DNA from 4 places in the Jeotgalibacillus marinus genome. Region 1 is predicted to be linked to each of the others. Evidence: riboswitches for the same ligand, from Rfam matches in the RefSeq annotation. Region 1 holds a riboswitch; each other region holds the start of a gene.
The links. Region 1 has a riboswitch for S-adenosylmethionine ahead of AB1471_RS09080 (methionine ABC transporter ATP-binding protein). Riboswitches for the same ligand answer to the same signal wherever they lie in the genome.
Positions count from the first base shown of each region.

Region 2: it holds a riboswitch for S-adenosylmethionine, as region 1 does, so the genes downstream of both, metK (methionine adenosyltransferase) here and AB1471_RS09080 (methionine ABC transporter ATP-binding protein) in region 1, are expected to answer to the same signal.
Region 3: it holds a riboswitch for S-adenosylmethionine, as region 1 does, so the genes downstream of both, metE (5-methyltetrahydropteroyltriglutamate--homocysteine S-methyltransferase) here and AB1471_RS09080 (methionine ABC transporter ATP-binding protein) in region 1, are expected to answer to the same signal.
Region 4: it holds a riboswitch for S-adenosylmethionine, as region 1 does, so the genes downstream of both, AB1471_RS12615 (methionine biosynthesis PLP-dependent protein) here and AB1471_RS09080 (methionine ABC transporter ATP-binding protein) in region 1, are expected to answer to the same signal.

Region 1 covers NZ_JBFMIA010000006.1:91,256-99,306, reverse strand. The annotation lists gene AB1471_RS09115 (cysteine desulfurase) at 1-578, opposite strand, end outside; gene sufD (Fe-S cluster assembly protein SufD) at 578-1,885, opposite strand; gene sufC (Fe-S cluster assembly ATPase SufC) at 1,903-2,685, opposite strand; gene AB1471_RS09100 (YuzK family famiily protein) at 2,899-3,057, opposite strand; gene AB1471_RS09095 (hypothetical protein) at 3,189-3,329, opposite strand; gene AB1471_RS09090 (MetQ/NlpA family ABC transporter substrate-binding protein) at 3,542-4,387, opposite strand; gene AB1471_RS09085 (methionine ABC transporter permease) at 4,414-5,082, opposite strand; gene AB1471_RS09080 (methionine ABC transporter ATP-binding protein) at 5,075-6,100, opposite strand; SAM riboswitch class I at 6,316-6,422, opposite strand; gene AB1471_RS09075 (thioredoxin family protein) at 6,613-6,924, opposite strand; gene AB1471_RS09070 (toprim domain-containing protein) at 6,933-7,286, opposite strand; gene gcvH (glycine cleavage system protein GcvH) at 7,493-7,876, opposite strand; gene AB1471_RS09060 (arsenate reductase family protein) at 7,962-8,051, opposite strand, start outside.
Region 2 covers NZ_JBFMIA010000016.1:29,183-37,233, reverse strand. The annotation lists gene AB1471_RS13650 (L-lactate dehydrogenase) at 1-403, opposite strand, end outside; gene ytkD (RNA deprotection pyrophosphohydrolase) at 931-1,410, shown strand; gene AB1471_RS13640 (alpha/beta hydrolase family protein) at 1,413-2,204, shown strand; gene AB1471_RS13635 (DUF2584 domain-containing protein) at 2,224-2,466, shown strand; gene pckA (phosphoenolpyruvate carboxykinase (ATP)) at 2,517-4,109, opposite strand; SAM riboswitch class I at 4,296-4,436, shown strand; gene metK (methionine adenosyltransferase) at 4,599-5,798, shown strand; gene AB1471_RS13620 (TetR/AcrR family transcriptional regulator) at 6,098-6,757, opposite strand; gene AB1471_RS13615 (SDR family oxidoreductase) at 6,946-7,686, shown strand; gene AB1471_RS13610 (SDR family NAD(P)-dependent oxidoreductase) at 7,799-8,051, shown strand, end outside.
Region 3 covers NZ_JBFMIA010000002.1:22,321-30,371, forward strand. The annotation lists gene AB1471_RS03120 (mandelate racemase/muconate lactonizing enzyme family protein) at 1-388, shown strand, start outside; gene AB1471_RS03125 (amidohydrolase) at 512-1,612, shown strand; gene AB1471_RS03130 (Spo0E family sporulation regulatory protein-aspartic acid phosphatase) at 1,983-2,180, shown strand; gene AB1471_RS03135 (acyl-CoA thioesterase) at 3,052-3,549, opposite strand; gene metE (5-methyltetrahydropteroyltriglutamate--homocysteine S-methyltransferase) at 3,578-5,881, opposite strand; cobalamin riboswitch at 6,038-6,243, opposite strand; SAM riboswitch class I at 6,319-6,432, opposite strand; gene AB1471_RS03145 (ROK family protein) at 6,552-7,457, opposite strand; gene AB1471_RS03150 (competence protein ComK) at 7,782-8,051, shown strand, end outside.
Region 4 covers NZ_JBFMIA010000013.1:2,067-10,117, forward strand. The annotation lists gene AB1471_RS12585 (hypothetical protein) at 1-590, opposite strand, end outside; gene AB1471_RS12590 (hypothetical protein) at 571-711, opposite strand; gene AB1471_RS12595 (ABC transporter ATP-binding protein) at 692-1,594, opposite strand; gene AB1471_RS12600 (GntR family transcriptional regulator) at 1,591-1,977, opposite strand; gene AB1471_RS12605 (hypothetical protein) at 2,155-2,676, opposite strand; gene metC (cystathionine beta-lyase) at 2,985-4,160, opposite strand; gene AB1471_RS12615 (methionine biosynthesis PLP-dependent protein) at 4,157-5,275, opposite strand; SAM riboswitch class I at 5,419-5,523, opposite strand; gene AB1471_RS12620 (helix-turn-helix transcriptional regulator) at 5,762-6,697, opposite strand; gene AB1471_RS12625 (SDR family oxidoreductase) at 6,814-7,692, shown strand.

The DNA of each region.
Region 1 (8,051 bases):
GCACCATGATCATGGGCAATTTTTGTGATTTCTTTGATCGGATTCATCGTACCAAGTACGTTGGATACCATCATGATGGACACTATTTTCGTTTGTGATGTAATCGTTTCACGAACATCCTCTAATGACAACGTCCCATCTTCTTGAAGAGGCACATATTTAAGTGTTGCACCCGTTACTTTTGCTAGTTGTTGCCAAGGAATGATATTACTATGGTGTTCCATGTGTGTAATGACGATTTCATCGCCCTCTCCCACATTTGCATGACCATAGCTTTGAGCAACCGTATTGATTGCTGTTGTTGTACCACGCATAAAAATAACTTCTTCAGTCGAGGAAGCATTGATAAAAGTTTTAACCTTTTCGCGCGCACCTTCATAGCCATCTGTTGCTTTCGTTCCTAGCGTGTGAACACCACGATGTACATTCGCATTGTACCCACTATAGTATTCATTTAAAGCTTGGATCACAGACAGCGGCTTTTGTGAAGTGGCTGCGCTATCCAAATAGACAAGTGGCTGACCATTAACTTCTTGATCAAGGATCGGAAACCTTCTGCGGATCTCACTTACATTCATTATTGAACTTTCCTTTCAATTACCTCACTCAATTGTCTTTTAACACCCTCAATCGGAAGTTTTGTAACAACCGGTGCAAGGAATCCATGAATAACTAATCGTTCTGCTTCATGCTTTGAAATTCCTCGGCTCATCAAGTAGAAAAGCTGCATTGGATCTACACGGCCAACAGAAGCAGCGTGGCCTGCAGTAACATCATCTTCATCAATTAAAAGGATTGGGTTTGCATCGCCACGAGCTTTTTCACTAAGCATTAATACGCGTGATTCTTGCTCCGCGTTGGCCTTAGTCGCACCGTGTTCGATTTTTCCAATTCCGTTAAAAATGGATGAAGCAGCATCTTTCATCACGCCATGTTTTAAAATATAACCTTCTGAGTTCTTGCCCCAGTGCGTAATATTTGTTGTAAAGTTTTGCTTTTGGTCTCCGCGACCAACAACGACCGTTTTTGTATCACCAAACGAATTGTCACCAATAAGTTTCGTGATATTTTCAGCAATCGTATCGCCATCGTTCATCATCCCAAGTGCCCATTCAATACGTGAATCTCGACCTGCTACCCCACGACGATTTACATACGTAGTAGTTCCAGCTGATAAATTATCAACCGCACCGTACACGACGCGCGCATTTTGCTTCGCTACAACTTCGGATACGATATTCACAACCGATTCTTGCACATCTTCTGTAGCTAAATACGATTCAACGTATGTCACTGAGCTATTATCTTCAGCCACAACTAAAACGTGGTTGAAAAGTGTTGCTTCAGGGTTATCGTGAACGTACACCGCTTGAATTGGTTCAGTCACTTCTACATTTTTAGGTACATATAAAAATGCTCCGCCGTTAACTAAAGCAGCGTGTAAAGCCGTAAGCTTGTGCTCATCAACTTTAACAGCATCTTTCATAAAGTATTGTTCAACAAGCTCAGAATGATCCTTCGCTGCTGTTAGAATATCCGTGAAAATAACACCTTTTTCTTTTAACTCATCTGAAATAGTTAAATAAGCAGGCGTATTATTGCGTTGAATATACAAGCTTTGCTGCTTTTCAACATCAATTAGTGATTTGATGCTCTCAGGAAGATCTTCTAGAGAGCTGTATACTTCGCTGTCTACTGTATGTTTAGCAAACTGTGTAAAATTCCATTTAGCAATTTTGGTTTTGTCCGGCTTCGGTAGTGGAAGTTCATCCGCTTTCGCAAGTGCGTCCAATCGAAGGGACGACAGCCAGCTCGGCTCTCCATTCTTCTTAGAAAAAGCCTGTACCGCTTGCTGATCAACCGGCAATTTCGTTTGTGTCGTCATATTCATCCTCCTATCAGTTACGCTTCTTGGCCTACAGTTTCGTCTTCAATACCTAGTTCTTGTTTAATCCAGTCATAACCCTCTGACTCTAATCGCGCAGCAAGCTCAGGGCCACCTGATTTGACAACACGCCCTTGCATCATTACATGAACAAAGTCTGGCTCAATGTAGTTCAACAGACGTTGGTAGTGAGTGATAATTAAGCAACCAAAGTCTTCACTACGCATTTGATTAATTCCTTTTGAAACAACTTTTAAAGCATCGATATCTAGACCAGAATCAATCTCGTCTAAAATTCCGAATTCAGGACGAATCATCATTAGTTGAAGAATTTCATTACGTTTCTTTTCTCCACCAGAGAAACCTTCGTTCAGGTAACGCTGTGCCATGTTTTGATCCATTTCAAGGAAGTCCATATTTTTATCAAGCTCTTTGATAAATTTCATCAATGAGATTTCTTTTCCTTTTTCACGACGCGCATTGATTGCTGAACGCAAGAAATCTGCGTTTGTTACGCCAGTAATTTCACTTGGGTATTGCATAGCAAGAAATAGTCCAGCAAGTGCACGTTCGTCTACTTCCATCTCAAGTACGTTCTCTCCGTTAAGAAGAACCTCACCTTTTGTCACATCAAATTTCGGGTGACCCATAATTGCAGAAGCAAGTGTTGATTTACCTGTGCCGTTTGGTCCCATGATGACATGAATTTTACCGCTATCAAGTTCAAGGTTTACACCTTTTAATATCTCCTTGCCTTCGATTTCAACATGAAGATCTTTTATCACTAACGTTGAAGCCATAACCTAACTACCTCCGTTTATAGACAATTTTGATATGGAATAACCATTCTCAATTTATTCTCATTACAATCTTATAACAAATCAAACCTAGAATCAAATCCTACAGCGATTCTTTCGACAGCGGATTTTCACATCTATAGGAATAGCCAATTTCTAAATTATATGCACTAAAAAAAGCCAGTGTAATAAACACTGACTTTTCAACCTTTCTTATTATATATTACTGTGAAGTTTGCTTTCAAGGTCCGCAAATAATTGCTGGCCTTTTTTATAATTTTCTTCTCGTTTCATTTCAACATTCATACGAATATCATGCTCTCTCTTATAGGTTTCATAGCCAATTCCATGTGCGCTTAGCATGGCTTTTTCCATCTCACCTGTGTACTCCATTTTAATTAAATGGATAATGAATCATTCCTTTACGGTTTTTTCCGTGGCATGGTTTCATGTACATTAAGATGTATACCCGTTTAAACACAAGATAAACCTATTTTCTGAATTTTTTATGTTGTTGCATTTTCTTCTTTAAATTTTTGTAATGTCCACACAACCTTTATCGCTGCATGAGCATAACAACACCAGCTTGAATAGCTACTACATGAATTTGAGTTAGTATCTTTTAATGTAAAAACATCCTTCATCATGAATGCTGCTCCAAAAGTGTCCCTTTTTAATGTTATGACTAAAGTATACGAAGGATTCAGTATATCCTTTCTTTTTTGAATTTGCTTGTGTAGTTGTGAGCATCACTTCGCGTATGTTAGAATTCCCGTCTCCTTATCTACATCCATGCGCTCGTACATCGGGCTGCATCAATAATAAAACTCCTGTCAAATGACAGGAGTTTTCATGACAATTATTCAGCATCACCAGGGATGACGTTTCCATTCCATTCTTCTAAAATATAGTCTTGAATTTCTTCGGACATTAATACTTCAACAAGCTTTTGAACCGCTTCGTTATCTTCGTCACCACTGTTTACTGCAATGATGTTAACGTAAGGAGATTCAGAACCTTCAATTGCAATTGAATCTTCAAGTGGATTCAGTCCTGCATCAATTGCATAGTTAGAATTGATTAGAATTGCGTCACCTTCATCATTTTCGTAGAATTGAACGAGTAGTGATGCCTCAACATCGAATGAAAAATCAAGGTTTTTAGGATTATCTTGAATATCTCCAACTTCAGCAACCATTTTATCTACTTCAGGATCAAGTGTAATGAGACCTTCTTCTTCAAGCAGCGATAAAATACGAGGATGATCAGTTACAGAATTACTCATAATAATTTCCGCTCCGTCTGGAAGCTCATCAAGTGAATCATATTTTTGAGAATAAACAGCGATTGGCTCAACATGAATGCCACCTGCATTAACAAAGTCATAGCCAAGTTCTGCAATTTGCTGCTCGAAATAAGGGAGACTTTGAAAATAGTTTGCGTCAATTTCCCCTGCTTCAAGATCCTGATTAGGAAGAATGTAATCTTGGTACGTTTCAATCACAAGGTCTACCCCTTGTTCTTTAAGTAAAGGCTGTGCTTCCTCTAAAATTTTCGCGTGAGGAACATTTGATGCACCAACAATAAGTTCAACTTGTCCGCCTTCTTCTGTTCCTTCATTATCACCTGTTGAATCGTCTGCTCCACATGCTGCTAGAGCGAAAATACTTGTTGCTGCTAAAGCTCCTGTTAACCATTTCTTCATTCGTAATCTCTCCCTTTTCTAAAAATTTATCTTTTATCCAATCGATTGGTGAAGAAATCACCGATAAATTGGATAACAAACACAATAATCACTATGATGATCGTAGCTGCGAGCGTTACATCGTCACGACTACGTTGAAACCCTTCTAAAAATGCCAGATTTCCAAGTCCACCTGCTCCAATCACACCTGCCATTGCTGTGTAACCTACTAATGCAATCGTAGTAACCGTAATACCGGAAATAAGTGCTGGCAATGATTCTGGAATAAATACTTTTATGATAATCGTGCTCACTTTTGCTCCCATTGATCGAGCGGCTTCAATAACCCCTTTATCAATCTCACGAAGGGCAATTTCAACCATTCGTGCATAAAATGGTGCTGCACCTATGATCAGTGCAGGAAGCGCAGCGTCTGCTCCCCGAACCGTCCCAATTAATGTCCGTGTAAATGGGATCAATAGAATAATTAAGACAATAAACGGAATCGAGCGAAACACGTTCACAATAACACTAGTTATGCCATAGACAACCTTATTTTCCCGAATATTATCTTTCGATGTTAAGAAAAGTAATAAACCTAATAAAAGTCCAATTACAAACGTAAATGCAGTGGCTATGAGTGTCATATAAATCGTTTCATATGATGCTTCCCACATTTTCACCCAATCAACGTTTGGAAAAACTCGTTCAATCATGTGTGATCACCTCCACCCCAACTTTGGCTGATTCGAGGAAATCAACGGCTTTTGTAATCTCTTCCTGAACACCATGAACATGGATGAAGAGTGATCCATACGCTCCATTTTGCGTCTGTGAAATCTTCCCTTGCAAAATATTCACGTTAATATCAAACGATCGAATTAAATTTGTGATTATCGGTTGCTCAGTTGCTTCACCGACAAACGTTAGTTTAATCACTTTACCATCCTCGTACTCATCTAACAGATGTTCGATCGTTTCACGCGTTTCTTCTGGCTCAGTAACTTGTTGAACGAATCGTTTTGTGATCTGCTCTTTAGGTTGTTTAAATACCTCGAGTACATCGCCAAGCTCGACTACTCGTCCATCTTCCATTACTGCAATCCGGTGACAAATCTTTCTGATGACATGCATTTCGTGTGTGATCAGAACGATCGTTAGCCCAAGACGTTTGTTGATATCCACAAGCAACTCTAAGATTGAATCAGTTGTTTGTGGGTCAAGTGCTGATGTCGCTTCATCGCACAGCAATACTTGTGGATCGTTAGCGAGTGCACGTGCAATACCAACACGCTGCTTTTGACCTCCGCTAAGTTGTGATGGATAAGATCCCCCTCGGCCATTAAGTCCAACGAGCTCAATCAATTCATCAACTTTTTTTTCCCGCTTTTTTTTATCCACTCCCGCAATTTCAAGTGGGAACGAGATATTTTCTCGAACAGTTCGCGACCATAAAAGATTAAAATGTTGAAAAATCATGCTTATTTTTTGGCGTGCTTTTCGAAGTTCTGCGCCTCTTATATTAGAAATGATTTTGCCATTAACATCAACTGTTCCTGAAGTTGGAGATTCCAATCCATTTAACATTCGAATGAGTGTACTTTTCCCAGCACCACTATATCCGATGACACCAAAAATTTCACCTTCTGTAATTTGCAAGTTTACATCATCAACGGCAGTAAACTTTCCATCCTTTGTTTTAAATATCTTTTTGACATTGGAGATTGTAATCATTCCATCGCCTCTTTCTTGATTAAAATTGAGTAAGCTGCTGCATGATACTCGGAAATAACTCCAATACGTTTTTCACTTCTACTGATTAACCGATCCCCATGCAGATGCTAGCAAAAAATAGTTTTACCATACTATAAATCATTATGCCGTTTAACTACATTAAAAAAACGCCTTCTGCTATATGAGCAGAAAGGCGCGTAAAGTTAAGGTCCCTTCTCTCATCTTCCAGGTTTTATCCTGTGTGAATTGGCACCTTTCCAGTCAAAAGACTGCTGGTTGCCGGGTTTCATCGGGCACATCCCTCCACCGCTCTAAATAAGAGTTACGAATAATATTAAGTTAAATAACGCTTGATACGATTTACATAATCAATACGCTTTTATTATTACGAAAGTCATCGTATCACGGATATAAAATAAGTGTCAACAAAAAATGTTCGTATTTTTTTGTTTAATGAAAGAATGGACGAACGGTTTGCTACTAAAAAAAATGTAAAAAGCCACTCATATCCATCATGAGTGACTTTGCAATGTTTCGTATAAATTGGGGACAGATTCGAATTTATATGCTTTTTTCACTAGTTCACCGTTTTTCCAAATCAACAAGCAGGGAACGCTCTCAATTTGGTAGGTTTCTGCGAGTGATCCGACATAATTCAGATCCGCTTTTCCAATCTCATAACCTGTTACAGTTGTTGCTGTGATTTCGAGCATTCTGCTTGCTAGCTTGCATGTTCCACACATCGGAGTGTACAAATAAAGTGCTGTGTTTTCAGCATTGTCTAACTTGGCATTTAAAAGCTCGAGGGACCATTCATTGATCATTTATCGATTCATCCTTTTTCCAAATACTCAGTGTAAACATCGATATCTGCGGCTACTAATATCGATGCTAAGTGTTTTGAGGGTGCTGTTGCCACCTCGCGATAGGAACGGTCAATATAAAGATGTTCAGCATCTGGGAATTCTCGTTTAAATTGCTTGCGTAGTTTTTCTCCAGCCTCGTCTGCATCCACTAAAATATAGACGTCTCGGTTTGTTAGCTGTTCGATTAATTCATCCATTTTGTTAAAGCTGATTGTGCCATTTGTGCAAATAATATCAACTGGCTCTCGAATAATCGGTTGTACTTTTCGTTTATCGGACGTTCCTTCGACAATGATGACTATCTCGTCAACGTCATCCACTACAGATCACACCCTATCATCCATATTAATCCAAAACCTAACCTCGTTCGTTAGATTACAGTAGTATATGATGCTACCTTTATTTTCGCTTGTTTCTTTTAGAAAAGCAAATAACAAAAGCGAAATCGGTTCAATTCTGTCCAACCTCAACAAAAAACTGCCACCCGTATCTTAAACAGGTGACAGCCTCATTTCATATGTAATGCTTAGTCTTCGTTGATCATTTCGTCATATTTCTCAGCAGTCATCAGACTATCTAACTCATCAGTGTTGTTTAACTCAACGGTAACCATCCATGCTTTTTCGTAGGGAGATTCATTAACGAATTCAGGGCTATCACTTAGGTCTTCGTTGACTTCTACAACTTTTCCGCTTACTGGTGCATAAAGCTCAGATACCGTTTTAACGGATTCTACACTGCCAAATGGCTCGTCCGCTTTTAGCTCATCGCCTACTTCTGGAAGTTCAACGAATACGATGTCGCCCAGTTCAGATTGAGCAAATGCTGTGATACCGATGCGTACTTTATTGTCCTCTTCTTTTACCCATTCGTGTTCTTCAGAATAACGTAACTCTTTTGGTGAACCCATGTTTTCCCCTCCGTATTCAATCTATGTTCTACATTCTAATCTTGGCATATTCAAAGCGCGAACACAAGTAATGATTCAGAACAATCTATACCTTCCAATGCTGTTCAAATTCTGGTTCTTTAAAGCCAACCGTTACAGTCTTTCCGTCAGTCGTCAGTGGACGTTTAATTAACAT
Region 2 (8,051 bases), on a different contig from region 1:
TCCATGTAGCATAAGTCAAAATATCCACAGGGTTAGTTGCAACTAAGAACATCCCATCAAAGCCACTGGCCATAACCTGATCAACAAGCGACTTGAAAATCTTTAAATTCTTCTCGACAAGATCTAAGCGAGTTTCACCTGGTTTTTGGTTCGCGCCCGCGCAAATACACACGATAGCGGCATCTTTACAATCATCAAAATTTCCATACCATGTTTTCGTTGGATTAGGTGCAAACACTTTACCATGATTCAAATCCATGGCATCACCCATCGCTTTATTTTCATTTAGATCGATAATGACTAATTCTTCTGTAATCGATTGATTAAGTAACGCGAATGCATAACTGCTCCCTACAGATCCTGCCCCAATAAGTACTACACGATTGACGTTTCTTTGAATCATATCAATTCCTCCTTAGTTTGAGTAAGTGTATAAATATTGTGAAATAGTTCACAAATAAGTAAACAAATAAATAAAATTTTTTGTGCATCACTACAATTTTTAAAATATATTATTGTGAAATGTTTCACAAACATATTCTACTCCTGATTGTTGTTAATTGTAAAGTGTTTTTTTCTACAGTATCACTTTTTGTTATTTAAAGCGTTTTCCTCTCACTAGAATTGCCACAAGTTGAAATTTCATACTCATTTTTAGATCCGTTTGGCTTTTCCCAACGTACGATTTCACTCTTAGAAAAGCGATGATCATTTGGTACTCAAAACCTCCAAGAAGAGTGTTTTTTGAAAACTTCCCGGGTCGTGAATTCGTCCAGACTTTTCTCTTGAGGCATTCAGGGTTAAAATATAGTAAGAACCATCTTGCTGAAATGTAAAATCATCGACAAATTATCGTCATCCTTTAATCGCTTCTTAAAAAACGGTAAAAAAAATAAGTAGTTTTATTTCCTTCAAATAAGGAGGTGAAAAATGTACATATTTAAGGATTTTTTTAATAAAAAAGTAGAGCTATCATTTGATGATCAGCCTTTTTCTGAAAGCCCAAAACATGTCTGGATCATGACACGATATGAAAACAAATGGGTGATGACGAAGCATAAAAAAAGAGGGTTAGAGTTTCCTGGGGGGAAAGTTGAACAAGGTGAAACGGTCGAACAAGCTGCACGTCGAGAAGTAAGAGAGGAAGTCGGTGCAGAGATAAGCGATCTTTATTATATTGGGCAGTACAAGGTGGAAGGAAATCCTTCGATTATAAAATCTATTTTTTTCACTGAAGTAACTCATTTTATCGAACAAGATCATTATTTTGAAACGAATGGACCACATCTTCTAGAGGAAGATCTATTAGTTCACCGAAATGAAGATCAATTTAGTTTTATTATGAAAGATGATGTTGTTGTTCATGCGCATCTTTTTTGGGAAAAGCATTTGAAAGAAAGAGAGGTTTAACGATGAAAGATGGTGAAATTATTCAGCGTATTCCTTTTCCATCACCACACCCTGCTGTAGAATTATTTATACTAACATTATGGTCTGGCGGCTTAAAAGTGAAGGGATTGTTAGCCGAACCTATTGGCACAGAAGCAATGGACGGTTTCCTCTATTTAAGAGGGGGGATTAAGAGTGTGGGGATGGTTCGCTCTTCCCGTATTGCCCAATTTGCTGCACAAGGGTTTATCGTTTTCGCTCCGTACTACCGTGGAAATCGTGGGGGAGAGGGGAATGAAGATTTTGCTGGAGAAGATCGAAAGGATGCTTTTTCGGGTGTTGAAGTGCTAAAAAATCATCCTCTCGTCATTGCGGAACGCATTCATGTGTTTGGCTTTTCGCGAGGTGGTGTGATGGCCCTTCAAGTGGCTGTTGAGTATCCAACGATTGCATCGATCACGACATGGGGCGGTGTCTCTGATATAGTGTTAACGTATGAAGAGCGCAAAGATCTGCGACGCATGATGAAACGAGTGATTGGTGGTTCACCAATGAAACACCCAGAAGCTTATCGCTATCGAACGCCTCTTTATGAATTACAAAAAGTAAATGCACCCGTTTTAATTATCCATGGGGTAAAAGACGTGAATGTTTCAATTGAACACGCATACCGATTAAAAGAACGATTAAAACAATTAGACAAAAAATATGAAACGTGGTTTTTTGACGATTTTAATCATGTATTTCCACCTGACACTAATCGCCAAGTGGTTAGAGATCTTTGTCAGTGGATGAAACGTCAGCGAGAAGAATGAGCCGTAAGGAGTGAAATGTATGGGAATGCCTTTAGAATTGAACACCATGATCGTGACAAAAGGGAAAGAACATCGACAACAAGAAAACTTTTTTCAACTAATAAAAGAAGGCTATCGCTTGTATCCAATGCACGTCCCATTAGAAGTAAAACGAACGATACAAGGAGAACTGAGCGGGACAGCTGAGATCTATCGTGTAGAGTGGAGAGATAACAGCACAATCATTTCCTATGAACTTATATCTTTACAGTCTAGTAATTAAAAAATGAGTGCCCAAGTTGAACTGGGCACTCATTTTATTACTAATAAAACCTAGACTAAAGGTCCACCTAATTTTACAATTTTCTCATCAACATTCGAGAATTTTTTAAAGTTTTCTTTAAATTGATTAGCAAGCTCTAATGCTTTTTTCTCATATGCTTGCTCGTTTGACCAAGCAAAACGAGGCACAAGCACGTCGTCAGGTACACCTGGTACATGTAGAGGTGTTTCAAGCCCAAATAGACCATTTTTCGTCGTTTCTGTGTTCGTTAGCTCGCCTTGAAGTGCCGCACGAATCATTGCTCGTGTGTATGATAATTTCATACGTGAGCCTGTGCCATACGCTCCACCTGTCCAGCCTGTATTGACAAGGAAAACTTGAACATCGTGCTCTTCCATTTTACGCCCAAGCATTTCAGCGTACACTGTTGGACGAAGTGGTAAGAAAGGTGAGCCAAAGCAAGTGGAGAATGTTGCCTCTGGCTCTGTAATCCCACGTTCCGTACCTGCAAGTTTTGATGTGTAGCCACTTAAAAAGTGGTACATTGCTTGCTCTTTTGTCAACTTTGAGATCGGAGGCAATACGCCGAACGCATCAGCTGTTAAAAATAAAATCGTGTTCGGATGCCCAGCCAAACTTGGTTCAACAATATTTGTCATTGCCTGTAGTGGATACGCCGCACGTGTATTTTCAGTTAGAGATGAATCATTATAATCTGCAACTTTAGTTTCAGGATCAAGAACAACATTTTCTAGCACAGATCCAAAGCGGATGGCATCAAAAATTTGTGGCTCTTTTTCTTGAGTAAGTTGGATACATTTTGCATAGCAGCCGCCTTCAATGTTGAAGATACCATTATCAGACCATCCATGCTCATCATCTCCAATAAGACGTCGGTCAGCATCTGCTGAAAGCGTTGTCTTTCCAGTGCCGGAAAGACCGAAGAAAAGGGCAACATCGCCTTCTTGTCCAATGTTTGCTGAACAGTGCATTGGTAAAATTTCTTTTTGCGGTAATAAGTAGTTCATTATAGAGAAAATGGATTTCTTCATTTCTCCTGCATATTCTGTACCACCAATTAAAATCGTACGTTTTTCAAATGACACAATAATAAATGTTTCAGATCTTGTACCGTCAACTTTAGGATCTGCTTTAAAAGATGGTGCGGATAAAATGGTAAACGGTTTTTCATTTGTAGTATCCCATTGCTCGCCATCTGCTAGACGAATAAAGAGCTGATGAGCGAACAAATTGTGCCAAGCACGCTCATTTACAACGCGAATCGGTAATCTTGAGGATTGATCAGCACCAGCATAGCCTTCAAATACAAATAGTTCCTCTAGGTCTTGCAAGTGGTTCATCACTTTTGAATAGAGCTCTTCAAATATTTCTACAGAGATAGGCTGATTGACATTCCCCCAGTCAACTAGCTCTCTTGAAGTCGGCTCATCTACTGTAAACTTATCTTTAGGCGAACGCCCTGTATATGTACCTGTTTCTGCTTTAATAGCACCAGTTGAAGTTAATGTTCCTTCTTTGCGTTCTAAAACCTTTTCAACCAATTTTGGTACAGAAAGGTTGCGGTGGACCTGGTCCTTTGCTAGTAAATCGTGTAGATTATTTGTTTTTCGAATGATATTCATTGTCTTTTCCCCACCCTTTATACAAAAATGGTCATGCATCCTTTGTTCGTAATTAGTATAACACATTTAGATTAATAGTCTATGCTAATACATATAATTCGTTTTTCTTTCAACTTTAATGAAAAAATCGTTGAAGTGGATTGACATTGCAGTCCTGTTTATGTATGATGGTTTTTTGAACGGATACTCTTATCCCGAGCTGGTGGAGGGACAGGCCCTATGAAACCCAGCAACCTGCTCTACAAAAAAGCTTATGGCTTTTGCGTTCCAACTCTTTAGAGCGAAGGTGCTAACCTGTAGCAAGGCTTTGTCCTTGAACGATAAGAGTGAAAGGCGCTACATTTAAAACCTTTCCTCTAGCTAATGCTAAATGGGGAAAGGTTATTTTTATAAGCGCTACTGCTTGGATGATCTACACAAAGGTTAACAATCGATATCTGAGGGTAATGAGTACCGTCCAACATATATACTTCACAAGGAGGAGACACTATGTCAACAAAACGTCATTTGTTTACGTCTGAGTCTGTTACGGAAGGACACCCAGACAAAATTTGTGATCAGATTTCAGATTCTATTTTGGATGCTATTTTAAAGGATGATCCGAATGCTCGTGTAGCATGTGAGACATCCGTGACAACGGGTCTTGTACTCGTAGCAGGAGAAATTTCAACTTCTACGTATGTAGACATTCCAAAAATCGTACGTGAAACGATCAAAGGAATCGGTTATACGCGTGCGAAATATGGTTTTGATGCGGAAACATGTTCGGTACTTGTCTCAATCGATGAGCAGTCTGCAGACATCGCAGCAGGTGTTGACCGTGCTCTAGAAGATCGTGAAAGCTCAATGTCTGACGCTGAGATTGAATCAATCGGAGCGGGGGACCAAGGTCTAATGTTCGGCTATGCATGTAACGAAACAGCGGAGCTTATGCCATTACCGATTTCTTTATCGCATAAAATTTCTCGTCGTCTAACAGAAGTACGTAAAGAAGAAATTCTTCCTTACCTTCGTCCAGATGGAAAAACACAAGTGACGGTTGAATATGATAACAACAATCAACCAGTTCGCATTGACACAATCGTTGTTTCAACACAGCACCATCCTGAAGTAAGCCTAGAGCAAATCCAACGCAACATTAAAGAACATGTCATTAAGCCGGTTGTTCCAGCCAACTTGATTGACGAAAACACGAAATACTTCATTAACCCAACAGGACGTTTTGTAATTGGTGGACCACAAGGCGATGCTGGCTTAACAGGGCGTAAAATCATCGTTGATACATACGGCGGTTACGCTCGTCACGGCGGTGGTGCATTCTCTGGTAAAGACGCAACGAAAGTTGACCGTTCTGGTGCATATGCTGCGCGTTATGTTGCGAAAAACATTGTTGCAGCAGGTCTTGCTGATAAATGTGAAGTTCAACTTGCTTATGCAATTGGTGTAGCACAGCCAGTATCGATTTCAATCGATACATTTGGAACAGGTACTGTAGAAGAAGACGTACTAATTGATCTTGTTCGCAACAATTTCGATCTACGTCCGGCAGGCATTATCAAAATGCTTGACCTACGTCGTCCAATCTACAAACAAACAGCTGCTTATGGTCATTTTGGCCGCAATGATCTGGACCTTCCTTGGGAGCAAACAGATATAGCAGAAGTGCTGAAACAGCAAGCGGGAAAATAAAAAAATAGTTGATTTAAAAGGCAGCCAAGTGTTTCTTGGTTGCCTTTTTTGTTTATAGGGGAGAAAACCGCCTGGTCGGTGGCTTTATGTGGATTATTTAGCGAGTTGTTTGATGGTGTAGCTTTACAGGAAGTGAGCGGTTATTTAAGTCGTTTAGGGTGCAGCTGCTTTCAATTTTAATGGATAAATAGAAAGAATCCCCTTGTATCAAGATTAGAGTGATACAAGGGGATTCTTTCGATCATTGGCATGTAGTGAAAGTGTCATGGACAGTATAAGCTTTCCTTCCTTACGAGTTATTATAAATATGAATGAGAAAGCTTGCGAGCAAGCTGTTCAATTTTTTCTATCATTGGTTCATCATTTATTGCAAGTAGCGCATCAGGCTTTATTATCTGTACTTTTTTTGCCTGGTAATAGTCAAATAACGCTTGCTTGATAGTGATGCCTTCTTCTATTAAGTAGGTTGGATCGAGTAATTTTCTCAATATAACTTCATCCTGCATGAGTAAAATGTAAGGGTTTAACGAATGGAAAATTCCTTCCTCCATCCCCATCTTATAAAATTTTCGAATATCGGACTTTATTTTTCTTTGTGCTGAAATAATCCCTTCATATAAATCAGGAAAACCTATTTTTAATTCTTCTAAAAATAAATTAGATATATATATGGAAGTCAGTACTTCTTGTTCAAACGCCTTTTGAAAACGATTTATATAAGTTAGTTCACTATTTAAAATGGTTTGGTCAACCTGTTCAAAAAATGAAATGTAGGTCTGGGCAACTTCATGAATGATCTCTTCTTTAGAAGAAAAATAGTTATATAGCGTTGCCTTGCTTATCTGCATATGCTCAGCCATATCTTGTATTTTTAAGGAATTAAACCCTTGTATACGAATCACATTGATTATTTTTTTTGCATACGTTCTTCTCATCTCTTCTTTATCGATCTTACGCATATAACTTCCTCCTTAGATAACTAAATATATCATACACTAGTGTGAACCTATTATACATAAATTAGACTAAAAACACCTTTTTTGTTTACAATGAATAAAATGAGTGTTATATTTGTCCTTGAGACAAATTAGACTAAATGATCATAAAAAGTCCAATTTGTAAAAACATTATAATTGGAGTGATCAAGATGACAAAAAAAGTAGCAATGATAACAGGGGCAAGTAGTGGTATTGGTCAGGCAACGGCCCTTGAATTAGCGAAGCGGGGATTTCGGGTAATGCTAGCAGCAAGACGAGAAGACAGACTAAAGCAGTTACGATCTGAAATTATTGACAATGGTGGCGAGGCTTCCTATCGAGTAACAGATGTAACTTCTTTTGATGAAATGGAAGCTCTAGCGAAAGAAACCATTGAACAATTTGGTCAAATTGATATTCTAGTCAACAATGCAGGGGTTATGCCATTATCATTTTTAAGCAAAAGAAAAGTTGATGAGTGGGATCGAATGGTAGACGTAAATATTAAAGGAGTGCTTTATGGCATTGGAGCTGTTCTCCCGTATATGGAAGAACAAAAATCAGGGCATATAGTAAATATTTCTTCTATAGCAGGACATGGTGTAGTACCGGGAAGCTCTGTTTATAGTGGCACTAAATTCGCTGTAAGAGCCATCACAGAAGGATTGCGTCAAGAAATGAAAGCCGGTCAAAACATCCGTACGACAATTATTTGCCCTGGAGCCGTAGGAACTGAATTGACGCATACGATCACTGATAAGGATATTCTTCGTAATTTCCAAGAAAGATATAAAGATGTACAAACATTACAAGGTGAAGATATTGCAAAGGCAATCGCCTATGCGATCGAACAGCCAGACCATGTTGATGTGAACGAAATTATCGTTCGTCCGACTACACAATTTTTGTGATTTGTTTTAGAACGTGCCCTAAGTATTAAACTTAAAGATCACACTCAAAATCATATAGGTTTTACAAATGATTCAATCAATGGTTACATTCAAAAACTCGGGAGGAATTTACATGAAATACACTGTTATTACCGGCGCAAGTTCAGGTATTGGTTATGAAACTGCGCTTGCTTTCGCGACTCGTGGAAAAAACTTAATAATTGTTGCCAGAAGAAATGACAAGCTAGAGGAATTAAAGTCAGAAATCGAACAGATTAACAAAGACTTAGATGTTGTCATTCGAACATCAGATTTATCAGTTTCTGAGAATGTTTATAAACTTTACGAAAGCCTTGAAAAATTCAATATTGAAAGTTGGATTAACA
Region 3 (8,051 bases), on a different contig from region 1:
GGATGAAAGTATACATAATGCCCAAGACTTACAACGAGCAATTACAACAAGATCTGCAGATAAAATCAATATTAAACTAATGAAATGCGGCGGCATTTATCCAGCCATTCATCTTGCAAAAACCGCTGAAGCAGCAGGCTTAACGTGCCAAATAGGATCTATGGTTGAGTCATCCATAGGATCTGCGGCTGGCTACCATGTAGCCCTATCAAAAAGAAATATCACAGGTACAGAACTTACGGGTCCACTCCTCTTTTCTAAAGATATCGGGGACCTTCTTTATGATATTCCGACCGTGTCATTGAGTGGGGAACCAGGTTTAGGTATCACAGTGAATCACGCAATTCTTGAAGACTTAAGCGTGAAACAGGACAAAGTGACGTTCTAACTATTGATATTTGTATAATAGTAGATTCTTAGGTTGGTTTATTATCGCTGACACCTGCGTTAATCATGCCTGTTTTTATGGGCTTATTGTAAAAAAGAACGAACATAACAGGAGGACGATGAGATGAAACTCCTTGAGATTTTTGATACATTGCACTCGATCCCTGAGGTAAGTTGGGAAGAGAAAAACACGACGAAATTTATAGAGAAATTCCTTAAAGAAAATAACATTAATGTTGAGCGATTTCCCCATCATACCGGCCTAATTGCTGAAGTAGGATCAGGTAAACCAGTGATAGGTATAAGAGCAGATATCGATGCTCTTTGGCAAGAGGTAGATGGCAAAATGCGAGCCAATCACTCGTGTGGTCACGATGCGCATATGACCATTGCGATTGGTGTATTGCTCGCGCTCAAACAAGAAGAAGCTTCGTTAAAAGGAACGATACGTTGCCTTTTTCAACCCGCTGAAGAACAAGGGAATGGTTCATTGTCTGTGGTTCAAACTGGCTTTGTCGATGATATGGATTTTTTATTTGGCGTCCACCTACGTCCAAAAGAAGAACTAGCATTAGGTAAGTCCGCCCCCTCTTTACGACATGGTGCGGCAATCTTTTATGAAGGAGAAATTGTTGGTTCGGATACACATGGGGCACGACCTTATCTAGGGGTGAACGCCATCGATATAGGCATGACACTTCAGCAACACCTTAATCAGTTGCGTCTTTCCCCAATGATTCCACATTCAATTAAAATGACAAAATTTCATGCTGGAAGTAAAAGCCCCAATATCATTCCTGGCTCTGCTTCTTTCAGTGTGGATGTTCGATCACAAACCAATCAAGGTTTATCGACTTTACAAGAACGTACGCAAGCCATTATGAATTCATTGGAGAATTTGTATGCGGTTAAAATTCAAGGAACGTGGATCGATTATACGCCCGGAGCAGAAGTTTCTGATGAAGCGAAACACATCCTTGAATCGGCAATCAGGGAAACAAGAGGAGACGCCAATCTAGTTGAACCAATCACTACACCAGGAAGTGATGATTTTCACTTTTACACGATCAAACGACCGAACCTAAAAGCAACAATGCTAGCCTTAGGGGCAAATCTCACCCCTGGCCTACATCATCCAAAGATGACTTTTGACCGATCTTGTCTTGTACATGGAGTTGAGATTTTAACGTGTGCGGTTAAAAAAGCGTTTATTCATAGCAAGTAACAAACATAGGATCAGATCTTCGATACGTGATTGCGACGAAGAACTGACCCTTTGCATTAGCATTGGTTCATGGTGATCAAAAAAGTAGTTGGTTCGGGGATATGTGCGAATTATTTGGTTTGATGTGAGAATCTGCGCACCCGGTGATCGAATCACCTGCTTTTCAAATCACTGTAGCGAATTCTTCTTTTTATATGCAATTTTGTCGTGTCTATTTATTTCCTACATGGACACGTTTTACTCCTCTCCCACTTGCACCTTTTTTCTTTTTTTGTCTTTTTTTTAGAACCTTTGTCGATGCTATTTCGAAATATGAAATATCTTCTATAATAGTCTTTGTGAGAAAAAAATACAATTAAGGGAGAGTACAATGAATAGAGTTAGCATTGAACAACTACTATTAAAAAAGATTAATAGAATTAGAAAAGAAATGATTAACACCGCTTTTGAAACTGGAATAAATAGTACAGAAACGCTACATTGTAGTGAAAAGTTAGATAAGTTGATTAACCTACATGTCAAATACTTTTCTAATAAAGCTCATACCGAGCATATTATTGCATCATAAAATAAGGAGCATGACCCCCAGCTTATACATATAGTAGATTCCAAACACAGTACTCAACACTCCATTAAATTGTATAAGCGATTATTAATCTGCACATTACTCTTACTCATCACAATTAGGATTCCGATTATTGTACTAAAAAAGAGCATACTTATAGCCTTTCCTTCTCAAAAAAACAAGCATGTAAAGAGCTCTTCACATTTACTGTACTTTTTGTAGAGGTAAAAAAAGCATCACTAAGTCGTCAATGTATATTTGGTCATTCAACAAGTAGCTAGAGAGCAAATGAGAATCGGAAGGAAAATAACAACTGAGTATTTTCGTTATTGCTGTGCAACGGACAGAGTTATTCTGCATGTAGAGATCTGGAAATTAAAATTAATTCGAATTATAAAAAGACGATTGGTGATTTACCTATTGTATCTACACTTAAACAAGCAGGGTGCGGGTGAAAAATCGGTGTCTGGAGAGGTGTTGCATTTGATTTTACAATTAAACACAATCTATTAAATTCTATAGTTAAGCTTATAATACTTCCTTTCTGACATGTTTCTTCTACTGTATGTCTATGTATTCTTGGAATATCTCTTTACTGCATTACCAGTTTGCAAAATGTTGTCTTTTTTTCTACACCTACAAAAAAGAACTTGTTAATATATTTGCACATCAAAGAGGATCACACCGATCTTGTCGGAGTGATCCTCTTAAACTGGATTGGTTCTTCCTTCCCCTGTTTATTCCGTCTATATATGGAGATAACAGCTGAACCACGTCTTTTGCTCCATTTTTCCAACCAAATTGCGGTCGATTGACGAAGGCTGGTACCATGTCACTCATCTCTTACAGGTGTTATCCTTACGAGCGGTACTACTTACTTATGTTTGACTAACGGAGCATCCTGATTGACTGTCCTTTTTCGTTGCTCTCTTCGTTGCTGGGAAGTTTGAAAAAGCCACTTTTGCTCTTCCGTTTCTGGTACCACCAAAGGAACTTCTGTAGGTGTTCCTTTATCATCAACAGCAACCATTGTTAAAAATGAGGTGGTGGTTACTTTTTTCACTTTTTCTAATAAATTTTCAGAGTAGACTTTCACATATACTTCCATCGATGTTTTTCCCGTAGATGAAACAAAAGCCTCTAAAATCAAGATATCTCCTACTTTAGCTGCGCCGACAAAATTAACCGAATCGATAGACGCTGTTACAACAACTTTGTTGCAATGCCTCATGGCAGAAATAGCAGCTATTTCATCAATATATGATAATACCTGTCCGCCAAAAATCGTCTCTATATGATTCGTATCTGGCGGTATGACCAGCCTTGTTTGTAACGTGTGTGATTGATTGACTGAAGCGCTTTGCCTGTTCAATATGGAACCCCCTTTCTATCCGTTTCTACTACTTAACTAGTGCCTCGCTTGGTGTTTCCTTTCGAATTTGTCGGGCTGCTTCGACCATGTTTTTAAGGGCGTTGGTTGTTTCTTCGATTCCTCTTGTTTTCAATCCGCAGTCTGGATTAATCCAGAAAATTTTTGGTTGAAGTACGTGTAATGCTCGTTGGATGTTGGTTTTAATTTCTTCCACTCCCGGTACTCGCGGACTATGAATGTCGTATACGCCTAACCCGATTCCTTTTTCATATGCCTTTTCTTCGAAAGCAGAAATCAACTCTCCATGGCTTCGGGCAGCTTCAATCGAGATGACGTCAGCATCCAATTGATCGATGGTATCCATGATTTTCTCGAAATCAGAATAGCACATATGTGTATGGATTTGAGTGTTATCCTGTACAGAGGATGTGGCGAGCTTAAAGGCGTGAACTGCCTCCTTCAAATATTCCTTTTGCTTTTCGACTTTCAGTGGAAGGCCTTCTCGTAAAGCTGGCTCATCAACCTGTATCATATGAATACGATTTTCCTCAAGGAATTTAATTTCTTTTTTCAATGCCAGAGCAATTTGTTTGGTGACTTCAAATCGGCTTATATCATCTCGGACAAATGACCAATTCAAAATTGTAATAGGGCCTGTCAACATCCCTTTCACCGGTTTTTTTGTGAGAGATTGAGCGTATGAGATTTCCTTTACCGTCATTGATCCTTTTAATGAAATATCTCCATAAATAATAGGTGGCTTCACACATCGAGAACCGTATGATTGTACCCAACCGTACTTGGTAAAGGCAAACCCGTCCAGCTTTTCTCCGAAATATTCGACCATATCATTGCGTTCAAATTCACCATGTACGAGTACATCGAGGCCGATTCCCTCCTGATGCTCGATCCAGTAGGAGATGTTTTCTTCAATAAATTTTTCATACTGCCCGTTAGACCATTCTCCTCTTCGCCATTTAAGCCGTGCTTGCCGGATTAATTTGGTTTGGGGGAGGCTGCCAATCGTTGTTGTTGGTAGCAGCGGAAGCTTAAAGACATCTTGTTGTATTTGCTGGCGGATGGAGTAGTGTGTCTTTCGTTTCGGCTCCACTTCGTCCCATCTTTTGAGCTCTTCTTGGACTTTCTTTTGATTTCTACCTGGTGACTGCCAAAGGATTTCTATTCCTCGGGCACTCTCTTTGATTTTTGCTTCGATCGCTTTTTTTCCGTTATTCAAACCTTCTGCTAGAACAATCGCCTCTTCAAGCTTTTCATCCGCAAAGGCGAGGGCGTTTTTTACTGCGGCATCAATCTCCTTCTCCGTTGTAACGGTTACAGGGACATGCAGTAAGCTACAGGATGGTTGTACGATTAGTCGGTCTTTTTCAACAACGGATAAAATCCTCTCAAGCTGTGTGAGTTTACCATCCAGGTCTGACCTCCAAATGTTACGACCATTGATGATCCCCGCAGCCAAGAATTTGTCTTCAGGAAAGCCATACTTTTTTAGAGATTCCAGATTGGCACCTTGATCATGAACAAAGTCAAGTCCGATCCCGGCAACAGGAAGAGAAATGATCTCCGTGTAATGTTCGACCGCTTCAAAGTACGTTTGAAGGAGAATTTTTATACTCGGAACTCCCTTTTGTATACTCTTATACGTTTCTTTAAATAAGTTGATTTCTTCCTCTGAGATAGATGTTGTTAAGATTGGCTCATCAATTTGTATCCATTCAGCTCCAGCGTTCTCCAACTCTTTAAAAACGTTTATGTACAGCGGAATAAGTTTTTGAAGTAGTTTATGAAAATCCTTTTTATCGTATCCTTTGGATAGTTTTAAAAAAGTAATTGGGCCGAGAATAACTGGCTTCCCTACGATTCCAACTTTATCTTTTGCTTCAAGAAAGGAATGAAGCAGACGATTTTCTGTAAGCGTTGGCTCGCTAGATTCAAGCTCTGGGACAATGTAATGATAATTTGTGTTAAACCATTTCGTCATTTCAGAAGCGACCGATTCTTTGTTACCTCGTGCGATGTCAAAGTACGTTTCGATTGGCACTTCTCCACCTTTATGCTGGAAACGCTTTGGTACGAATCCAAACATGACTGCCGTGTCAAGAACATGGTCGTAAAAACTAAAATCTCCCACTGGAATGAGGTCAATTCCCATCTCTTTTTGTTTCTGAAGATCGTGTAAGCGGAGATGCTCCATTTCTGTCGACAATGACGATTTAGTGATTTTTCCTGCCCAAAATTGCTCAAGGGCTTTTTTCCATTCTCTTTTTACTCCGATTCTTGGATAACCGATCGTTGAACTTAGTACTTTCGTCATTTTTATTCCTCCATTCATTTTTTCATTACATACAAAACGAACCCAATAAAAAAATCTCTCCATTTTCAGAGAGATTGTTATGGGCGCATGGTCAAATAAAGGTTGTGAAGACAGTCTTGTCCCAACGCGTTCATAACACCTCCCTATCCTCGTAGTCTAGTGTCTTTCCAACAGGCAGGTTTCCTGGCTTATGTTCTTCACTTCCTGCGCCTTCCCATCTCTTTTCACGAAAGAGACAGTGACCTTTGTGCAGGTTGCTCCCATATACAGTGGCGGGACCGCGTCGGATTCTCACCGAACTTCCCTTTTAAGTTGAATTAGCTTTGGATAGCTAAGACAACACCTGAAGTCATTCACGATATTTAATTGGTAATGAGTGCGATAGAAAACAAAAAAACCACTCTATTTTGTAGATAGAGAGGCTCATTTACGCACCCCTCTTATTTCTCAAAGCATTTTTTGCTTTGCTGGAATTGGCACCTTTTCAACACTTAGTGCTGGAAGGTTGCCGGGCTTCATAGGGCCAGTCCCTCTGCCTCTCTAAATAAGAGTTTCAAAATATTGAATTAACAGAATAATATCATTGACAAAATAGACTGTCAACATTTTTTGTTTTGGTAATAACGTGTATGTTCTTAAAGGTTAAAACCGTCTCCAAGCTAAAAGAATTCTAGCCCACGTAGACCTCACTCTTTGCATAAAACGCCGCACCTAGAACGCCCGCTTCATTACCGTGTGTAGCGTGAGAGAAATGAAATGAATGTTTTAAACTATCGTAGACGCGCTCGTTCGTTTTTTCAACCAAGATAGGTAATAGGTATTCGTGTTCAGTCATCACGCCTCCACCCATAACGAAAATCGCTGGATTGATCGTGTGCGCAACATTCGCCAATGCGATCGCGATGTAAGTAAGGGTTTCGTCAACTAGCTGAACAGCTTCTTTTTCACCTGCGATGGCCCGCTGAATCGCTTCTTGTGCTCCGTTTTCCCATCCGAATTGCCTTCGACTCTCACGTGATAAGGCTGTGCCACTAGCATAGGCCTCCAAAGCACCTGGATTCATATTCGCGTGAATCCTACCGTCTGGCACGATGATCATGTTTCCAATCTCACCAGCACATCCTTTATCTCCTTGAATGAGAGCGCCTTGGTGAACATAACCACTTCCAACTCCTGTACTAACTGTTGTAAACCAGACACTTTCGTACCCTTTTCCCGCCCCATTCATTGCCTCTGAAAGAGCCGATGCATTTGCATCGTTCACAAGGAACACTGGAAGATTAACATGCTCTTGTAGCGCCTTTGTAATATGAAAATGTCCCCAATTAGGAAGATTAGGCGGATCTAACAACAGACCTTGCTGGTGATCCAACGGTCCAGGAGCACATAATCCAATTCGCTGGAACGGGTACTTCTCCATTGCTCGTTCTAACATCGCGAATATGATCGAAAGAGTATGAGCCGGCCCATGTCCAACCTCTGAATCTCTTTCTTCCCAGTGTAGTACTGTCGCATCATCATCTATTACACCTACACGTACTCTAGTTCCTCCAAGATCTATACCTGCTATATACATGCTAGTTCACCCTTTCGTTCTTGAAATACCAATGTTAGTTTATATAAACTCATCGTTTTGGTATCGGAAAACTTTATTCTATTTAAATGTTCTAACAATTAAATGATATCGTAACTTGGTGGTGGTGTCTAACATAGAAAAAGGGCCCCCACCCATAGACTCAGCATGATTATGTATTGCAAGAATCAACATTAAACAGGGACAAGTTTTAAGTACTTGTGGATAACTATAACCATCAAGCAAATTATTCATAATTTTCAATTTTATTGTTTTTATTTGTAGAATGATAAAGTATAATAGGGACAAAGACTGGAGGGGTGGTTAATGACTTATATGGCAAATCACGAGTACAGGATTAGTCAATCTACAATGGCCATACAGCAAGCGTTTCATTTAGAGTATGAATCCGTTATTTACGATCGTAAAGGTACCTACTATTCAAAAAAGCCCGTGATGGCTCTTTTGGAGGAAAGTTGTCTTCGAGCTGGCAGTAAAATGAAGGGACGACTGGAAGCCGCCAGACATACGTTGACCATACGCAACAAAATACCACTCATCATAGACCCACTTACCTATTTATATGCATTCCCTACC
Region 4 (8,051 bases), on a different contig from region 1:
AAGACAATTGATATGACAAAAAAAACGGCTGGAAAAATGAGAATGAACAATTTACTTATCTGCGCACATGCACCTACAAAATAACCAAATGCACCTACTAAAACTAAATAAAGAAACGCTCCACAAGTAGCCAAAACTATTTCACTTAGTGACCCAACAGCTGCCGTACTGTTTAGCATAGGTACGTTCCTAAGGTGAGTAATAAGAAAAATAAAATAGCCACTCAAAATCGCTGTTATCGTTCCAGTCATGGCCGCTGTCAATAAAAAAGCAATATTTGATAACTGGCTACTTAATCGATTTGTCACAAAAGAGTAATCTTCATATCGATAAGCTTTTGATGTTAACAGGATCGCTGTCGTAAACACCCAAAGCATCGTAAAGACTACCACAATATCGATTGAATAATAGGACACCCAAATATTCACTTGCCCATTGCCTGTACCGCCTCCCATGCTCCCAAGGAATGAAAAAGCAATCGCAATCAATTGCACAATAATAAGTGATTTAATGGCATCAGCGTACGAAAATAACTTATATACATATTGCTTTCCTACGACACTCCCAAGGCTAACCTTCGTTAAAGGCATTAGCCATTCCTCCTTTATTTTGATCCATCATCAACGATTTGATAGCAACTGTATTCGAAGTTAATTTGTAAACATACTGTCTCCAAACCAACTCACGCAGTCTAATACTTGTTAAAGACATCATCAATTCCTCCCTTGTTCTGATGCGTCAGATAGACACATACATCACTTGCTGTGACAGGAGAAAAGTGAAGGCCCATTCGAGTAGCCTCTGCTTTAAGAGCAGCGGAGAAATGATTTTCAACCACGGCGTAGGATGTCCCTGGAGACAAAGAACGACAATGAATGACTTGTTGTTCTGCTGTCCATTGCGTGATGGCAGCTTCGGGTCCTTGCACCCCAATCGCATACTCCTTCAATTCTTCTACAGGCTTATGCAGGTGCTTTTCTCCATTTTTGATCAACAACACTTCTTCAATTAAGTCATCAATTTCATCCAGATGATGACTGGAGATTAAAATGGTTCGTGGATGTTCAAGATAATCTTTTAACAGCGCACGATAAAAGTCTTTTCGAACTGAAGCATCCATACCAGTTGTTGGTTCATCGAATATAGTTAGGGCACAGCGAGAGGAAAGCCCAACGATCGCGTTGAACGTATTTTTTTGACCTTTTGATAAACGATTGTAGTGCTGTTTTGGCTGCAACGAGAAATAGTCAAACAGTCGATTTGCTAACTGCGCATTCCACTTTTCATAAAAACGGCTATTTTGATGCAGGATATCCACAAGTGTAAGAGAAGTCGGGTAATTCATATATTCGTCGATATAAATACTGTTTGCTGAAACAAGCAAGCTATTAAACGGTTTTTCTTCAAATACCTTTACTTCGCCTTTCGTTTCGCGAAAAAATCCTGCGAGAATTTTAAGAAGTGTCGTTTTACCAGCACCATTTCGGCCAATAATTCCTGTAATTGTATTTTCTTTGATCGTAAAAGAAAGATTAATCAAGGCATTGAAACGACCGTATGTTTTCGTTAATTGATTGCATTCAATAACATTCATCCTTCCCCCCCCTCTCGATTGCCTCCAGCTTCTTGTATCATCGTGAATAATTCTTTTTCGCCTACTTGTAAATGAGCCGCTTCCTCTACAATTTCTTGGACTAATTTCTTTAATGTATGGTTGATTCGTTTGTGTCTGATCATGTTATGTGCTTCGTCTGATACAAACATTCCTAACCCCCGCTTTTTATATAAAATTTGTTCATCGACTAGCATGGTTAATCCTTTTCCTGCTGTTGCTGGATTGATGTTGAACATATCTGCCAACTGGTATTGCGAATAAACTTTATCATCTGGCTTAAAGTCCCCCTGAAGTATCTCCCTTTCAATCCATTCTGCGATTTGAACATAAATTGGTTTGGTCCCATCGGTATTGAGAATCAACGCCACACCCCCTATCCAACATAGTGCATTAGTGTTGTAATGTAGTGTATTATATTTTCTTAAAAATGGCAAGTGAAATTTTTATCCGCGCATGATGTCCTTTGGCCTATCATTTACAGCATAAAAAAACACCACCCGCGAATCGTTTCGCAAGTGGTGTCAAATTTCTCTAAATCGTTACTCTTCAAAGTCAAAGTCAATTGGTTCATCAGTTTCTGATATTACAAATCCAGATAAATCAACAATTTTTATTGTAGGTTCTTCGTTTTTATAATAGTCAGAGCGGTTATAGAATTGTCTAACAATCTCACCCATTAAAACTGTTATAGAATTTTCCAAAGACTCTCCGTCTGAGTTATTTACCGTCATGACAATCTCTTTATCATTAGTCATCTCAACTGTATTAAAAACTACTTCCCCGTCTTCACCATCTGGTTCAGTAAAATAATCTAGTAGTTGATCAAATTGTTTTTTTGATAGATGGAGATTTTCCCAGTCTTCTTCAGTTAGATTATCCATATCTAGCTCATCTAAATCTAAATCCTCCTCTGATTCATTATCGTCTTCATTATTAGAGGATTGGTTTGTTTCCGAAGTTCCCTGATCATTTTGGTCATCAGCTTCTTTCGATTCATCTGCACCACATGCGCTAAGTACTAGTAATAATGCTAGTACTAATAAAGAGGTAATTTTTTTCATAAAATATCCTTCTCCCTTAAAAAATAATATATTTTAAAACTCTCTAATTGTTCTTTAATAGTATAAATTATATTGTATGGTAATACTAGCATATTTTGTTATCAGCTTGATGTTGAACATATCTGCCAACTGGTGACGTAGTAAAATTTTTTATCCGCGTTTATTAAGTGGTTATCCGCGCTTACTACATGTTTATCCGTGTTTGCAATTAGTTTATCCGCGTATGATGTCATTTGACCTATCATTTGCACCATAAAAAAACACCACCTGCGAATCTTTTCGCAAGTGGCAGTGAACTATGAGCGTCTTCAACGATGTATAACTGGCCTACTTTGTTGCACAGCTACGAGTGCTTGTTTAATATCTGCTAGTAGATCATCCACGTGTTCTAACCCAACGGATAAACGTAAAAGCCCGTCAGTAATGCCTCTTTTTTCTCGTTCAACCACTGGCATTGCCGCATGAGACATGGTAGCAGGATAAGATAAAATAGATTCAACTGCACCGAGGCTGACGGCAAATACAGGTATTTTCATGCGATTCACAAAAATTCTTGCACAATTCTTTGATGCCAAGCGGAATGATACGACTGCGCCCGCTCCTGTTGCTTGACGCTTATGGATCGGGTATCCTGCATGGAACGAAAAACCTGGATAATACACTTCTTCAATTGCTGGATGATGATGGAGGTACTGAGCTATTTCCCTTGCTGATTCAGATGACTGCTTTAATCGGACACTCAACGTTTTCATTCCTCTAAGAAGTAACCAACAATCTTGCACACCTAAAATCGTTCCGCATGAATTTTGAATGAATGCCATCCGTTTACCAAGAGCTTCATCTTTTGCTACCGCGAGACCTGCCACCACATCACTATGACCGGACAAAAACTTAGTTGCACTATGCAATACAAGGTCTGCCCCTAAATCAAGCGGTTTTTGAAGTAAGGGAGTCATGAACGTATTATCCACAAACGTTAAGCACCCATTTGCTTTTGCAATCTTTGCAACTCCTTCAATATCTGTAATATTCAAGCAAGGATTTGACGGTGTTTCTATATAGATTACTTTGGTGTTCGGACGAACATTTCGCGCTGTTTCATCCATATCGGTCATATCAATAAAAGTGTGATCAATACCGAATTGAGTCAACACCTCTGTGATCACACGAAATGCACCGCCATACACGTCTTTTGAGACGAGCACGTGATCACCAGCTGATAACAGCATAAACGCTGATGAAATGGCCGCCATTCCCGATGCAAAAGCAAACCCTCGTGATCCACCTTCAAGCTCAGCAATTGCTTCTTCAAGTGCCTGCCTTGTTGGATTTCCTGAACGACTGTAGTCAAATTGTCCAAATTCATCGATAGATTCTTGATGATAAGTGGATGAATAATATAGCGGAACGTTTACAGCTCCTGTTTGTTTATCCCGAAATTGTGGCTGATGTAGCAATTTCGTTTCAAACTCATGGTTTGTCATATCACTGTTTCCTTTTTTTGCACGATGGCAAGTGCTCGTGCCAAATCTTGTGTAAGATCATCGATATGCTCAATGCCAACCGAAAATCTCAATAAGCGATCACAAACTCCTCGTTTATGCCTTTCATCTACCGGAATGTCCGCATGTGTTTGAGTCGCTGGGTACGTAACAAAGCTCTCGATCCCACCTAAACTTTCAGCAAATGTAATCAGCTGTAATGACCGTAAAAATGGGTCAATCCACTCTTCCTTTTCTAAGCGAAATGACACCATGCCACCAATTCCTGGATACAACACATCTGTAATGCCAGCCTGTTCCGCTAAAAACGCTGTGACCTGTTTTGCATTTTCTTGATGACGATCCATTCTAAGTGATAACGTCTTGAGACCCCTCACTAAAAGCCAACAATCAATCGGCCCTAAAACAGCCCCTGCCCCTTTATGAAAGGTCAATAGGCGTTCACATGTCTCCGTCCCTTTCGCTACAACCAAACCAGCTAACACATCATTGTGGCCCCCAATATATTTCGTTGCACTATGAATGACGATGTCTGCACCCAACGTTAATGGCTTTTGTAGGTAAGGGGTTAAAAATGTATTATCTACAATCGTCAATAAGTGGTGATCCCTTGCAAGACCCGCGACCGCTTTGATATCTGACATGTGCATCAATGGGTTTGTCGGTGTTTCAACAAAAATGGCTCGTGTATTCTCACATATCGATTCAGTTAGTTGGTCGATATCATTCGTATCAACATACCTTGTTTGAATGCCATATGCTTCTTCATAATGCTCGAGTAAACGATACGTTCCACCATAAATATCATCTGATGCGAGGAGCACATCTCCATGTTTAAATAGAGACAACACAAGTTGAATCGCTGCCATCCCAGAACTAGTCGCAAACCCTTCATCCCCTTGCTCAAGCTTCGCGATCCCCTCCTCTAAAACAGCACGAGTCGGATTTTTCGTCCGTGTATAATCATAACCAGTCGATTCACCAATTCCATCATGGCGATAAGCCGTCGAAAAATAAACAGGCGGATTAACTGTCCCAGTCGTTTGTTCACTACGATTCCCTAATTGTGCAAATTGCGTTTCTAGATGGTAACTCATCAGCACTTCCTCCTCGATCATCAAAAAATCGTTGTAAGATCGCTTTCGTTCAATAAAGTATTTAGCAAACAAAAACGTATTTTCAAAAAAAACGAAAAAGGACCTTCTCATAAGAAGAAGGTCCGAATAGGCATTCGTGGTTCTCCTTATCACTCAGTTTTTATAACCTGCTGGAATTAGCACCGTGCCAAATGCGGCTGGTTGCTGAGGTGTCAAAGGGCCAGTCCCTCAACCTCTCTAGATAAGTTGTATGCTATTTTGTTATATTCAGAATTATTTGTTGTTTTATACTTTACAACAACTTGGGAAAATAATCAAGAGAACATGTGAAAATGATGGATTTTTTCGAATAAAAAAACCACCTCCCGCTACACAATGTGGGAGATGGTATGAGAAGAGGCGTCGCTTTTACTCGATAACTTTTGAGATCACATCATCTGAATCCGTTCGAAACGATCAATGAATAAAGAGGTAACTATACTTTTTTTATTCAGGATACATTTTCAATATCTCTTTTGCTTGTAGACGCATTCTGTCTATTAAATACTTGGGCTCCTTTATCTGTACGTCTGTTCCTAGCCTATAAAATAGTGGAGTGATAAAAGAAATCTCGTTTTCTTCTATGGGTGAATCAATATAGCCAGTTCCATCTTCCTTCGTTTCTACACAGCCTTCTAGCCAAGGAACACTTTTACATTGACGTACCCCTTCTCTTGTTAGTAGAGCATACAAACGAATAGGATTTGTTACTTCAGTCGAATCAAACCATTCTTCTAAATTCATAAATTCCTCTTCATTTGTTTCTTTTAATTGTATAGAAAGAACACGATCTGCACGAAATAGTAATATTTTTTGTTTATTGTAATCATAAGCTGGAAGGTACCATAATCCATCATGTGCATATATACCAATTGGGCGTATATATTTTGTTGTAATTCCAGATTTAGAGTCATACTGAATAGATAAATTTTTATTTAACATAGACGCTTCTAACAAATCATTTAGATAAGGGGTATCTATACTTCTTTTTGGGTTCCAAAAAGATATATAAGAACGCATTTTATCTACTTTTATTTTCGCATCGTTTGAAAGCGAATTATATAATTTATGTGCGACAGCGCTAATTTCTGTATCAAAAGGAAGCGAACGATAGTAGCTTAAAGACTGAAAAGCAAAAAAGATCGAAACAGCCTCTTCTTCTGTAAATAAAATAGGAGGAAGCATCCTATTTTCTAAAACGGTATATCCACCATGTCTCCCCTGTTCAGCATAAATCGGTAGACCCATATCACTTAAATCTAACAAATATCGATGAATGGTTCGTACTGATATTTCAAATTCATCAGCTAATTCTTGAGCTGTAAATTTTCTTTTCGTCTTAACAAACATGAGTATGTCTAATAAACGTTTTGCTTTTGACATATTTCTCACCTTTCTTGTTTTAACCGTCAATCGTTGTCATGTTTTAGGGGTAGTATAATACATACTTTATTACTTTATCAATAAAGTACATTCTAGAGAGAAGAAGGAGACTTAATATGTCCAGAGAAATTGCTTTAAAAGGGAAAATAGCTGTAGTTGCGGGCGGAACTCGTGGAGCTGGTCGGGGTATTTCAGTTAAATTAGGTGAAGCTGGTGCAACAGTATATGTTACTGGAAGAACGACTAATAGTAATCAGTCACCAATGGGGCGTAAAGAAACGATTGAAGAGACAGCAGAATTAGTAACTAAAGCTGGTGGAACTGGAATACCTGTAAAAGTAGATCATACGGTTGAATCAGATGTAATAAGTTTATTTGATAAAATAAAAAAGGAACATGGTCGACTTGATATTTTAGTAAATGATATTTGGGGTGGGGACCCTCTTACTGAATGGGGGAAACCAATAGGAACTCACGATTTAAATAACGGGCTGCAAATTCAAAAACAAGCTGTCCAATCACATATAGTTACTGCTCATTATAGTATTCCTTTATTTAGAGAAAATAAGAAAGGTCTCATTATTGAAATTACTGATGGTGTAGATTATAAACCTCGTGGGAACTTCTATTATAGTCTTGCGAAAATATCGAATATACACATGGCTCAAGCAATGGCACAGGACTTAAAAGATTTTAATATAACTGCAATTGCAGTTACCCCAGGGTTTTTAAGATCAGAAGCAATGCTCGAATATTTTGGAGTAACAGAAGAAAATTGGAAAGAGGGAGCTAAAGATGATCCGCATTTTATTGCTTCTGAAACCCCATCTTATATTGGTGAAGCAATAAAATGTCTTGCTTCAGATCCTAAAATAGCTTCAAAAACAGGTGGAGTATATAGTACGTGGGAACTTTCTGAAGTATATGGATTTAAAGATATTGACGGCACACAACCACACTGGGGTAAATACTATAAGAATAATGTAGAAACATGAATGAACTACCTAAAAAAGAAGAAGATTTTCCGAGCGCTGAACAATTAGATATGTACTTTCTGTTTTATGATGTAAGCCTGGAGAATTGAAGGACGAGGACGAAATAACACAAGAAGCAGTGACAAAGGCAAGTAGAAGATAGATAGTTATTTGTTTATCTTTCCTCCTTGCCGTGGAGCATAGCTTTTTTATGGTTCTGGTGTAAGATTATCATTCTATGTGTATTTAATACTAATATTAATACCCTTTATGTACAACGACGTAACAAAACAACCCTCTAGCACCCACCCTGGTTCAATGATCGGTCGTCTTCTAGTCGTATATGATTAAAAACCCCGTGCCAAAATGAGCGAACGAAA